DNA from 3 places in the Micromonospora sp. WMMD967 genome. Region 2 is predicted to be linked to each of the others. Evidence: riboswitches for the same ligand, from Rfam matches in the RefSeq annotation. Region 2 holds a riboswitch; each other region holds the start of a gene.
What was found. Region 2 has a riboswitch for cyclic di-AMP ahead of O7631_RS15205 (C39 family peptidase). Riboswitches for the same ligand answer to the same signal wherever they lie in the genome.
Positions count from the first base shown of each region.

Region 1: linked by a shared signal. The riboswitch ahead of O7631_RS30565 (hypothetical protein) and the one ahead of O7631_RS15205 (C39 family peptidase) in region 2 are both predicted to bind cyclic di-AMP.
Region 3: linked by a shared signal. The riboswitch ahead of O7631_RS20545 (transglycosylase family protein) and the one ahead of O7631_RS15205 (C39 family peptidase) in region 2 are both predicted to bind cyclic di-AMP.

Region 1 is NZ_JARUBK010000001.1:6,801,191-6,805,395, forward strand. It holds gene O7631_RS30555 (AAA family ATPase) at 1-326, shown strand, start outside; gene O7631_RS30560 (cation diffusion facilitator family transporter) at 433-1,350, shown strand; cyclic di-AMP (ydaO/yuaA leader) riboswitch at 1,464-1,595, shown strand; gene O7631_RS30565 (hypothetical protein) at 1,651-2,664, shown strand; gene O7631_RS30570 (hypothetical protein) at 2,782-3,297, shown strand; gene O7631_RS30575 (SRPBCC family protein) at 3,903-4,205, opposite strand, start outside.
Region 2 is NZ_JARUBK010000001.1:3,248,828-3,253,032, forward strand. It holds gene O7631_RS15195 (hypothetical protein) at 77-463, shown strand; gene O7631_RS15200 (hypothetical protein) at 595-1,365, shown strand; cyclic di-AMP (ydaO/yuaA leader) riboswitch at 1,651-1,792, shown strand; gene O7631_RS15205 (C39 family peptidase) at 2,026-2,874, shown strand; gene O7631_RS15210 (alpha/beta hydrolase) at 3,009-3,755, shown strand; gene O7631_RS15215 (hypothetical protein) at 3,864-4,205, shown strand, end outside.
Region 3 is NZ_JARUBK010000001.1:4,585,211-4,589,415, reverse strand. It holds gene O7631_RS20560 (VOC family protein) at 1-187, shown strand, start outside; gene dinB (DNA polymerase IV) at 245-1,432, shown strand; gene O7631_RS20550 (hypothetical protein) at 1,556-1,891, shown strand; gene O7631_RS20545 (transglycosylase family protein) at 1,980-2,654, opposite strand; cyclic di-AMP (ydaO/yuaA leader) riboswitch at 2,654-2,827, opposite strand; gene htpG (molecular chaperone HtpG) at 3,122-4,205, opposite strand, start outside.

The DNA of each region.
Region 1 (4,205 bases), 3.6 Mb from region 2:
ATCCGGTCGAGCTGGTGGTGCCGGCGACGGGTTTGGAGACCGCGACCGTGAAGGCCGCCGCCGACCTGCTGGCCGAGGTGGAGGGCACGGTCGGCGTGATCACGCCGGTGCCACGTCGCAACGAGGTCGCCGGCTGGCTGGACGCGCTGGACGCGCCGAGGTTGCAGGTGGTCACCAGCCTGGAGGCCAAGGGCATGGAGTACGACGGAGTCGTGCTGGTCGCCCCGAGCGAGATCCGGGCGGATCCCGGTGCGGGGGTACGCACCCTGTACGTGGCGCTGTCCCGGGCCACCCAGCGACTCACCACCATCGACCCCACCGGTTGACCTGCGCGAGCGGCCGCCGGGGGGAGGCGCGACCCGCACACTTGCACACATTGCGATGTGAACATACATTGGACCGGACCTCGGACGGCGGCGGAAGGTAGTTCACGTGGGCGCAGGTCATGACCACCACCACGGATCCGTCGCCAATGCCGCACACCAGCACCGGGGTCGACTCTGGGCGGCATTCGGGCTGCTCGCCACCCTGATGGTGGTCGAGGCGGTCACCGCCCTGCACACCGGGTCACTCGCCCTGCTCTCCGACGCCGGGCACATGTTCACCGACGTGCTGGGCATCGGCATGGCGCTCGCCGCGATCACCGCGACCCGGCGGGCCGCCGGCGACCCGCAGCGCACCTTCGGGCTCTACCGACTCGAGGTGCTCGCCGCACTGGCCAACGCCGTCCTGCTCTCCGGTGTCGCGGTCTACGTGCTGATCGAGGCGATCCGCCGCTTCGGCGACCCGCACGAGGTCATCACCGGTCCGATGCTCCTGGTGGCCGTCCTCGGCCTGCTCGCCAACATCGTCGCCTTCGCCCTCCTCCGCGCCGGCGCGCGGGAGAGCATCAACATCCAGGGCGCCTACCTGGAGGTCCTCGGCGACCTGCTCGGCTCGGTCGGCGTGATCGGCGCGGCACTGCTCATCACCGTCACCGACTGGTGGTGGGCCGACCCGCTGGTCGCCGTCGCCATCGGTGTGTTCATCCTGCCGCGCACCTGGCGGCTGGCCCGGGCAGCCATCCGCATCCTGGTGCAGGCCGCACCGGAACACCTCCAGGTGACCGCCGTGCACGACCGGCTGGCCGCGGTGCCCGGCGTGGTCGAGGTGCACGACCTGCACGTCTGGACGCTCACCTCGGGCATGGACGTGGCCTCCGCACACCTCACCATGGAGCCCGGCGCAGAGGTCGGCGCGGTGCTCACCGCCGCGCGTACGGCCCTGCACGACGACTTCCGAATCGAGCACGCCACGTTGCAGATCGAGCCAGGCGCCGCCTCCGGGTCGTGCGGCTCGATCGAGTGGTGAAGGTGACTTCCCCGTGCTGACGCACTCACCGTCCGTCACATTCGCTGCAGCCGCCCCACCAGTACCGGTAGGCTCTGTCCCGGCCGCCACCAGGCGGCGCCTCCCGGCGCCGGTGGTGGTCGTCGCCTAATCGCCCACACGGGCGAACCGGGGAACCACGTTCCTGGGGTGCATCCGCGTCAGCGGTAGGGATCTTCCGTCCCGAACCCGTCAGCTAACCCGGTCGGCGGCTGACGGAAGGAATGCGCAGTGGCACCAGCACGACCACCTGCCGCCCGACTGGCGGCCCTGATCGTCGCGATGCTCGCTCTCGGCGTCGCGCTGCCGGCCGGCACCGCCTCGGCCGCTCCCCCGACCGGCCAGCGGGCCGCCGCACCCGACTCCGACGAAGAGGGCGGCACCCCGGCACTCCGCGCCCAGCTCGAAGCCGCCAGCAAGGGCTACCTGGACGCGAAACGCTCCCTGGACACCTCCGTGCAGCGGCAGCAGCAGCTCACCACCCAACTGAAGACCATCGAGGTCGAACTCGACCAGCGCAGCGGCAAGGTCGGCGAGATCGCCGGCGTCGCGTACCGCACCGGCCGACTCAGCACCATCTCGGCGCTGCTCAACAGCAACACCCCGGAAGGCTTCATGGACCGGGCCGCCTCCCTGGACGCGGTGGCCGCCAACGAGGACCGGGTGCTGCGCGACCTCCTCAGCACGAAGGACCAGGCCAACCGGACCCGCGCCGCCCTGGACGGTGAGATCAACGAACAGCGCAAGCAGGTCGCGGTGATGGCCAAGCGCAAGGAGCAGGCCGAGCGGGCCCTGACCGTCGCCACCACCCCGAAGCCGCAGACCACCGCCGACACGGGCTCCAACCGGGGCACCTCCACCAGCAACGCGAAGGCCGCGCCACGCAACTCCGACGGCTCCTGGCCGAAGGAGTCGTGCAGCGTCGACGACCCCACGCCGGCCAGCGGCTGCATCACCCCGCGCACCCTGCACGCGCTCAACCAGGCCAAGGCCGCGGGCTTCACCCGGTACGTCTCCTGCCACCGCAACGGCGGCTCGGGCGAACACCCGAAGGGCCGAGCCTGCGACTTCGCCGCGCAGAAGGGCGGCTTCGGCGGGGACGCCACCGGCGGGGACAAGACGTACGGCAACAACCTGGCGGCGTACTTCATCCGCAACGCCGACCGGCTCGCCGTGCTGTACGTGATCTGGTACCGGCAGATCTGGCTGCCCAGCAGCGGGTGGAAGTCGTACAGCGGGGCGGGCGGCGACCCGTCCAGCGACCACACCAACCACGTACACCTGTCGGTCTACTGACCGCTCGTGGCCGGTGCCCCCGTCGAGGAGCACCGGCCACGGCTACGTCGCGGGACGTACACCCGATGTCGCCGGTCATCGGACGACCCGGCCACGGTCAGCGGGCAGCATCGCGGTATGCCTCGGATCCCACCTACCGCCCGCAAGGCACTGCTCACCCTGCACCTGGTCACCTCGCTGGGCTGGCTCGGCGCGGACCTGGTGCTGCTCACCCTCGGCATCGCCGTACAGCGGGGCGCCGACCCGGCCGTCCTCTACCCGGTCGGCGCGCTGGTCGGCACCGTCCTGTTCGCACCGCTGAGCGTCCTGGTCTGGTTGATCGGTGTCGTCAGCGCGCTGCTCACCCCGTGGGGCCTCCTGCGCTACCGGTGGGTGCTGGTCAAACTCGTCATCACCACGGTGATGGTCGGACTGGTGCTGTTCCTGCTCACCCCGAATCTGCGGCACGCCGGAGCGCTGGGCGCCGCCCTGCCCGTACGCGATCGCGCCGACCTGGTGATCGCGCCCGCGGTGTCGACCACCCTCATGATCATCGCGACGGTGCTCTCCACCTACAAGCCGTGGGGCCGCCGGCAGGCCGCCCGAACGACCACCGCGAGCACCGCCCGCACGTCGGTGCCCACGCCGCCATGATCGTCGCCCCCGACAAAGGCGCCGCGAGAGGGCGACGCCGCCCAACGGCGGCCACGCCGCCATGATCGCGGTGCCCAACCGCGACAACGCCCCACGGCGAGTGTTCGCCGCCATGATCGCAGCCCCCAACCGCCACAACGCCCCACGGCGGGTGTTCGCCGCCATGATCGCGGCGCCCAACCGCGACAACGCCCCACGGCGAGTGTTCGCCGCCATGATCGCGCTGCAACCAGGATGTAGTGGTGGCCTGAGCGCCGTGAGGCCACTACATCCATGATCGAGCGTGACCTTGAGGGCTGCGGGCGCGCCGATCCGCCCGCGGGCGGTCGCGCCGGGTGTTCGCCCTCAAGATCCGCGCAACATCAGGGATAGTGCTGTCTCCCGCACGTCGGAGGCAGCAACATCCGGGATATTGCGCGGATCTTGGGGGCGAGGGCGCGGGGCGCGGGGCGCGGGCGCGCGGGGCGCGGGGCGCGGGGCGCGGAGCGCGGGGCGCGGAGCGCGGGCGCGCGGGGCGCACGGGCGTGAGGCGCGGGCGCGCGGGGCGCGAGTGGGGCGCGCGGGCGTGAGGTTTGGGCGCGCGGGGCGCGAGTGGGGCGCGCGGGTCAGGCGGCCGGTGGGGGGTCGTCGGCGCGTTCCAGGGCCGGTCCCAGTCGGGTGGCCAGGGCGAGGTGGGCGGCACGGGCCTGGCGGAACGCGTACCGGAACAGGGGGGCCGGCGCGGTCAGTGTGATCTCGACGTCGATCCGGACCAGGCCGTCCGGCTCGGGGCGCAGTCGGGTGTGGTTGCGCACGGTGGTGGCCGGCCATTGACGGGCCACCATGACGATCTCGTCGTCCTCGTTGATCAGCACGTCCGCGTGGTACGTGGTCGTGAAGCGCAGCGGGCCGACCGCCAGACGGTCGTT
Region 2 (4,205 bases):
AGTGGGGTTCGGCGCGGCGTGCGACGACACGCCCGTGGTCGGTGCGTCGAGGTCGGCACGACGGTAGCGTGAGGTCGTGCTTCCGGTCGCGTTCACCTGTCCGCTGTGGTGGGTGGCGCGCTGGGCGACGCGGGTGCTGACCAGCCTCGCCGTCGTCGCGGCCCTGGCGCTCGGCGCGGGCCCGGCCTCGGCCGCCGTGCCAACCCCGTTCGGCCTCGGATCACTCCCGGCGACCTGCCCGTCCACCTGCGCACAGGGGGCGGTGCACGAGGCGCAGGCGGCGACCGGGGAGCCCGTCGAGGAGTCCTCCCCAGCGGGGTCCGTCGACCCGCAACCGGCTGCGCCCGGCGACCAGACCACCGCACCGACCGGCCCGCGGCCGGTGCGCGCGGCCGAGTCCGACCGGCTGCCCCTGGTCCACAGCCCGAGCAGCCGGGCACCCCGGGCACCACCCGGGCGCTGAGTCACCGGGACGAGCGTCCCGCCCCGCCGCGCCTGTCGACCCACCAGCTCCGCGCCCCGCCGGCCCGTGCTCTGCCCTGGCCCGGTGGCGGTGGGGCTCCCATCGCATCGCTCTCTCCCGAGGTGCCGACCATGGAGACCGCTGTCTTCTACCAGTTCGTGACCGAGGTGCCGCAGGCCGCCGCCATCTGGTCCACCCTGTTCCTGCTGGCCCTGGGCGTACTCGCCCTGCTGGTGGCCCGCCCCGAGCGGGAGACACCCCCGGACGCCCCGCGCACTGCCGCCCTCACCGCTCGTGAGGTGGCCGCCGCCGAGGCCGCCGACACGCGCCGGTACGCCGAGGAGGTGGCTGTCGCCGCGACCGGGGCGGCCCGGACCGCGCAGCGGCGACGTGCTGACTGGCTGACCGCTCAGGAGGAGATGGAACGGGCCTGGGCCGCGTACGACGAGGCGGACACCGCCGCCCGTCGCTTCGCGGGCGCTGGGGCGCTGCCCACCCCGCAGACCCCCCACACCCCGGCCGAGTACGCCGCCCGCGAGCGCTACCTGCACCGGGCCGCGATGACGGCGTACTGGCGGGGTGACCTGAGCATGGCGCAGCTCGGCGACGTGTTCGCGCACCGGCGCGGCTGGGATCCCCGGCGGCACCCGGTCGAGCAGGAGGTGCTGCTCAGCCGGACGATCCGGGACACCCGGCTGGCCGACTACCAGGCCGCCGCATCCCGGGAGCGGGCTGCCTGGCGGGACGCGGAACTGGCTGCCGACTCAGCGCGGGCACTCGCGACGGAGAGCTGCGCGGCGGCGGCCCGGCTGCGACCGAACCCGCTACCCGCGCGGCGAACGGTGACCGGTGCGTTCCGCCCCGCTGTCGTGGCGCGATGGCGGCCGGCGCGGGCGAGTTGAGCCCGATCCGTGACGTGAGCCGGGTCACGCCGACCGGAATTCGGGCGTCCGGCACGATCGGCGCGAATCTTCCGGTGAATCTGGCCGCGTTCTCGGCGGCCTGTCCGGTTGTCGCCCGTAGGCGTCACCGTAACCGCTTGTCCCATCGAGTCACGTCATCGGCAATACGCGCAGAAATTGCCGCTCCATTTCAGGTTTACGCAGGTGGGGCTGGCTTGGCAGGGGTGCGGACGGGCCAGTACTGTCGTCCCGTCCGGTGCGGTAACCGATCGCAAGAGGCGACGCCGCGCCGACCCGCTCAATCGTGATGAACGAACCGGGGACCCACCAGTAAGTCCGGGGTGAATCCGCGAGCCAGAGCCCGCGGTAGGGCGATCTTCCCGCCCGAATCCGTCAGCTAACCCGGTAGGCGGTGTCGGAAGGAGTTCCATCCTCGTGCAGCACCTTTCCACCCCTCGGTTGTTCCCTCGCCTCCACGGCGCAGCGGTGCCCCCGCTCATTCGTCCAGTGACGGTGAGCTGACCCCCCGGGTCATCGCCTAACCGCCCGGCCACGCCGGGCGTTCCCCTGAGCGGTTCACCATCCGCGGACCACGGTCCGCGCGCTGGCGCCTGCCCGGATACCGGTCCGGTCGCCGGTGTGCCGCTCTCCCCCCGATCCGTGGAGGACCCCGTGAAGCACACCCTGCAGCGTCAGCTCCGCCGTTTCGCCACCGAGCGTCCGTACCAGATCGTTGCCGCCTCGGCCGCGGCCCTCGCGATCGCCACCACCACTGGCGCCCTGCTCACCACCGCCGACGACGCACCCGCCGGCCAGCGCACCGCGACCACTGTCGCCGAGATGCGCAGCGACGTCGCCGCCTCCCGCGGCGAGGTGCGTGAGGCGTCCCCGTCGGCCAGCGCCGCGCCGAGCACCGCCGCTCCGGCCACCACCGCCGCGTCGCCGGCGGCCAAGGCCAAGGCCAACCCCGACCTCACCCGTAAGCCGACGCCGCCGAAGCCGCCCGCGACCAAGGTGCTGGACTACGACTACGAGGCGCAGAACACGTACTACAACTGCGGCCCGGCGGCCACCCGGAACGCCCTCAGCGCCGCCGGTATCGACCGCACCCAGGAGGAACTCGGCGCTGAGCTGGGCACCACCGAGATGGGCACCAACTCCGCCGAGGACACCACGCGGGTCCTCAACGCCGAGGTGAAGGGCTCCCCGTACCGGACCCGGATGTTCGCCGGCGCCCCCAGCCCGGCCCAGATGGACCGGCTCCAGGCCGACGTCGTCAAGGCCATCACCGACGGCCGTGGCGTGGTCGCGAACGTCGTCGGCGACGCCGTCGACACCAACGGCGGTTACCACTCCTACGGCGGCGGTCACTACATCGCCGTCGTGGGTTACAAGGACAACGGCCGTACCGTCCGGATCGCCGACTCGGCCAACGCGGCCGACCCGTCGTACTGGATCACCACCATCGACCTGGCCAACTGGATCGCCAGCCGGGGCTACTCCGCCTGACCCAGGCACGCTGACCGCCGCGGGCGTCGTCCCCCACGAGGGGCCGACGCCCGCGGCGTTCTCGTCGGTGCCGTCGGTGTCCTGCGGAGGCGTCGACTCTCGTACCGGGCCGTGAACCGTGGGAGACTGCGGCCGTGGTGGATGAATCGGGTGGTCAAGCCGGTCGTGGGCGGGTCCTGCTGCTCCTGCACGGAATGGGCACGACCGGGGACGTCTGGTTGCCGTGGGCGCCGCTGCTCGAGCAGCGCTGGGCGGGGCGGTGGCTGGCGCCGGATCTCGCCGGCCACGGCTGGGCGGCACCGCTGCCGTCGTACACCTTTGCGGGGTTCGCCGACCGGATAGCGCGCGGCCTGGCGCCCGGTGACCGGCTCGTCGTGCTCGGGCACTCGCTGGGTGGGGTGGTCGGCCTCGCGCTGGCCGCCCGCGCCGCCGGGACGCCCGTGGACGCCGTGGTCGGGCTGGGCATCAAGGCCGTCTGGTCACCCGACGAGCTGGCCCGCGCCGCCGACCTCGCCGCCCGCCCGGTCAGCTGGTTCGCCACCCGCGCCGAGGCGGCGCGCCGCTACCTTCGGGTGTCCGGCCTGGCCGGCCTGGTCCCGCCGGACCATCCGGTGGTGGACGCCGGCCTGCGTCAGGTCGACGGCCGGTGGCGCCTCGCCATGGACCCGACCGCGTTCGCCGTCGGCGAGCCCGACCTGGCCGCGCTGCTGGCGGCGACCGACGCGCCGGTCGTGCTGGCGCGCGGGGAACACGACCCGATGGTCAGCGACGAACAGCTCAAGGAGTACGGGGTCCCGGTCGCCACGTTGCCCGGTCTCGGCCACAACGCGCACGTGGAGGACCCGGCGGCCGTACTGGCGCTGCTCGACCCGTACCGCTGAGCGGTCCCGACCGGAAATATCGGTCGTGCGGTCGCACCTTCGACACCTACATTCGGCCGGATGCCTGCTATTGATCCGTCCCTTGTGGTCACCGTGAGCCTGAATGTCGTGGACGCTCGACTCGACGATGCCGCGCGTCGGTGCCGGTCCCTGCTCGCGTCGCTCGGCGCGGTGGGTCTGGTGGCGTCCCGCACCGAAGCCGACGGGCCCCGCGACGGGGTGGACGTCGACCTGACGCTGATGCCGTCCGTCCCGTCCGTTTCGGGCGCTGAAGCGGTACGTCACCTGGCCGCGCCACTGCTGACGCGCTTCCGGTGGAGCCGTGGCGATCTCGAGGTGGACGAATCGGCGGCCGGTCACCCGATGGGTTTCGCCGCTGGTCGTGAGCGGACGACCGCCGGCGTGACGCCGATCTGTGTGTCTATCTGCGCGGCCGATGACACCGAAGGC
Region 3 (4,205 bases), 1.3 Mb from region 2:
ACACATCGATGTGCGGGCCGCACCCGGGCTGGAGGGTGACGAACGGATGGCGGCCCTGGAGAAGGAGGCCGAACGGCTCGCCGCGCACGGTGCCACCCGGCTCAGTCGCCACGAGCCCGCTCCCCCGCTGGGTGCCGGTCACCTCGTCATGGCCGACCCGGAGGGCAACGAGTTCTGTCTCGACTGACGCCACGTTCGCCCAGGTCACTGCCGCGATCACCGGATGCCATGCGAACATGTGTACGTGTCGCCCGGTGCCAGCATCCTGCACGCCGACCTGGACGCCTTCTACGCGTCGGTCGAGCAGCGCGACGATCCACGCCTGCGTGGCCGGCCGGTGATCGTCGGCGGGGGCGTGGTCCTCGCGGCCAGCTACGAGGCGAAGGCGCGGGGCGTCCGCAGCGCGATGGGCGGCCAGCAGGCACGCCGGCTGTGTCCGGACGCGATCGTGGTGCCGCCGCGGATGTCGGCGTACACGGCGGCGAGCCGCGCGGTCTTCGAGATCTTCCGGCAGACCACTCCGCTGGTCGAGGGGCTCTCCATCGACGAGGCGTTCCTCGATGTGGGTGGCCTGCGGCGGCTGGTCGGGCCACCGGCCGACATCGCCGCGCGGCTGCGTCGGGAGGTTCGGGAGCGGGTCCACCTACCGATCACGGTGGGTGTGGCCCGCACGAAGTTCCTGGCGAAGGTGGCCAGCGGGGTGGCGAAACCCGACGGTCTGCTGGTGGTCGCACCGGACGCCGAGACGGCTTTCCTGCACCCCCTTCCGGTCGAACGGTTGTGGGGCGTCGGCCCGGTCACCTCCGCGAAGCTGCGGGAGCACCGGATCCGTACCGTCGGCGAAGTCGCCCGGCTCGGTGAGGCCGCGTTGGTGTCGCTGCTCGGGTCCGGTGCCGGCCGGCACCTGCACGCCCTGGCGCACAACCGTGACCCACGCGCGGTGCAGGTCGGTCGCCGACGCGGCTCGATGGGTGCCCAACACGCGCTGAGCCGTACCCCGCACGCCCCGGCGGAACTGGACGCCATCCTCGCCGGCCTGGTCGACCGGGTCACCCGCCGGATGCGCGCGGCCGGGCGCTCCGGGCGCACCGTGGTGCTGCGGCTGCGCTTCGGCGACTACAGCCGGGCGACCCGCTCGCACACCATCGGCAAGGCGACCGCGGACACGACGCCGCTGCTCGCCGCCGCGCGCGCGTTGCTGCGGGCGGCGCAGCCGGAGATCGACAGTCGTGGTGTCACGCTGATCGGTGTGTCGGTGGGCAACCTGGACGACAGTCCGGTGCAGCCGGAGTTGCCGTTCCACCGCGACCCGGGCGCGGAGTTGGACGCCGCGGTCGACGCGGTCCGCGACCGGTTCGGCTCGACGGCGCTCACCCGTGCGGTCCTGCTCGGCCGGGAGCCGGGTGTCGAGATGCCGCTGCTGCCGGATTGACCGATCTGCGTGCGGTGTCCGCGCGCGAGTTGCGACAGGAGACACATCACAGCAGGTCGGCGGTTTAGCCGGCGGCCGACGGGTGACCCTTGAGGGGTACAGCCTGACAAGGGGGGACCCACCATGTCCGACGACACCAGCAACCGAGCGAGCCGCGGCGCCGAGCGCCCGCACGACGTGACCGACCCGCTGCTCTGGCAACTGGCGATCGACGTGTTGAGCGCCCACGAGCCGGACGACGAGGGTCAGTGCCGCAATCTCCAGTGCGCCGGGCAGGCCTGGCCCTGCGCTGCCCGTCAGGGTGCCGAGCATTCGCTGCGCCTGTCCCGCGGCGGGTCTGACTCCGTCGAGGTGACCGTCGACGGCGGGACCGACCTGGCACCGGCCTCTCGCTGGGGTCGTAACGCCGGCCCGGTGGCGCCTCGTCGAGCACCGAAGGCGTCCGCCTCGGCGGCGTGACCCGAACCCGACCCGGCACTCGGGCTGACCAGCGCAGCACACACGAACGCTCGGCCGGTGATCCGGCCGAGCGTTCGTGTGCCGTCGGTCAGAGGCTGAGCTTCTGACCCGGGAAGATCAGACCGGGGTCGGCCCCGATCAGCTTCCGGTTGTGCTCGTACAGCGCCTGCCAGCCGCCGGACACCCGGTGGGCGTCGGCGATCTCCGACAGGGTGTCGCCCGGCTGGACCAGGTACGTCTGGCCGCCCGACGGCGACGCGGTGCGCTCATGGTTGCGGGACGCCGGCTGCTCGCCGCGCGACGGCCGCTCCTGCCGTTCCTGCCGCTCGGTGGGCTTGGCGGTGGACTTCGTCGACTTGGCGGTGGACTTCGTCGACTTCGTGGCGGAGCCGCCCGACGAGCCGCCCTTCTTGCCGCAGGTCGGCCAGGCACCGATCCCCTGCCCGGCGAGCACCTTCTCGGCGATGGCGATCTGCTCGCCTCGGCTGGCCAGATCGGCGCGGGCGGCGTACTTCTTGCCGCCGTAACCGGCCCAGGTGCTCTGCGAGAACTGCAGGCCACCGAAGTAGCCGTTGCCGGTATTGATCTTCCAGTTACCGCCGGACTCGCACTTGGCGATCGCGTCCCAGTTGACTCCGGCCTGCGCCGGGGCGGCCGGGCCGAAGAGGGCGACAGCGCCGGTGACCGCGCCGACGGCCAGGGTGCCGACGGCGAGGCGGCGGGTGGTGACCCGTCGATGACGGGGCGTGTGAACTGACGTCATGTGAGCTTCCTCCACGCCGGCGAGGTGAGCTGTCGGGTTCGGGCCGAGGAGCCCGGCCGCACGGTGGCGGCTTCACCCCGAGGTGACGTGCACCGAGGAACGTGTGGGTCCCCCGCTCCTGCCCGGGTGACTGGGTTCCGACGGCCGGGGGCAGGATTTGGCGTTGCCGGCCGTGGTGTCCGCAGTGGCGAACCCGACCGACGTTAGGCACGGTCGGTGACGATCGCCCAACCCCTGTGAAGTTGTTCACCGGGCTACGCGGGGCGTCACCCGCAGCGGTTGCGGGCGAGTGGCCACTGTGCAGAGAGCACTGTGGACCGGTTTCGATCAGGCCCGTGGCGCAGCCAGATCACGGTGTGTCGCCGAGCGACTCGACGTGTCCGTTGGTGATCGGATGCTCGACGTCGCACGCCGAACCGGCCGGCGGGTCCCCTGGTCGGGTGGCCCACCGGCCGGGTGTCGACCGTCTACAGAGTGCGCGCCAGCCGATCGGCGAGCGTCCGGGTGAAGCGGGCCGGGTCGGCCAGCTCACCGCCCTCGGCGAGCACCGCCAGGCCGTAGAGCAGCTCTGCGGTCTCGGTCAGGGCCGCCTGGTCGCTCCCCTGCTCGTGGGCCTTACGCAGCCCGGAGACCAGCGGGTGCCCGGGGTTGATCTCCAGGATCCGCTTGGTCGGGGGCACCTCGTGCCCCATGGCCCGGTACATCTTCTCCAGGGTCGGCGTGAGGTCGTGGGCGTCGCCGACGACGCAGGCCGGTGAGGTGGTCAGTCGCGACGACAGGCGGACCTCCCGGACGCTGTCGGTCAGCGTGGTGCCGAGCCAGTCGAGCAGGCCGGCGAACTCCTGCCGCTGCTGCTCGCGCTCGGCCTCGGCCTGCTGCTTCTCCTCGTCGGTGTCCAGGTCGATCTCGCCCTTGGCGATCGAGCGCAGCGTCTTGCCGTCGTACGCGCCGACCCGCTCGACCCACACCTCGTCGACCTGGTCGGTGAGCAGCAGCACCTCGTGACCCTTGGCCCGGAAGGCCTCCAGGTGCGGCGAGTTCTCGATGGCGGCCCGGGACTCACCGGTGGCGTACCAGATGTCGGTCTGGCCGTCCTTCATCCGCGAGACGTAACCGGCCAGGTCGGTGGGCTCGGTCGCGTCGTGGGTGGAGGCCACGGAGAGGATGTCCAGCAGGGTGTCCCGGTTGTCGGTGTCGTCGATCAGCCCTTCCTTGACCACCGCGCCGAACTCGGTCCAGAAGGTGCGGTAGCGCTCGGCGTGGTTGGCCTTCAGGTCCTTGACGGTGGCGAGGATCTTCTTGACCAGGCGGCGACGGACGATCTGGATCTGCCGGTCCTGCTGGAGGATCTCCCGGGAGATGTTCAGCGACAGGTCGTGCGCGTCGACCACGCCCTTGACGAAGCGCAGGTAGGTCGGGACGAGCGCCTCGCAGTCGTCCATGATGAAGACACGCTTGACGTAGAGCTGGACGCCTCGGCGACCCTGGGGGGAGAACAGGTCAAGTGGTGCGTGGCTGGGCAGGAACAGCAGCGCCTCGTACTCGAAGGTG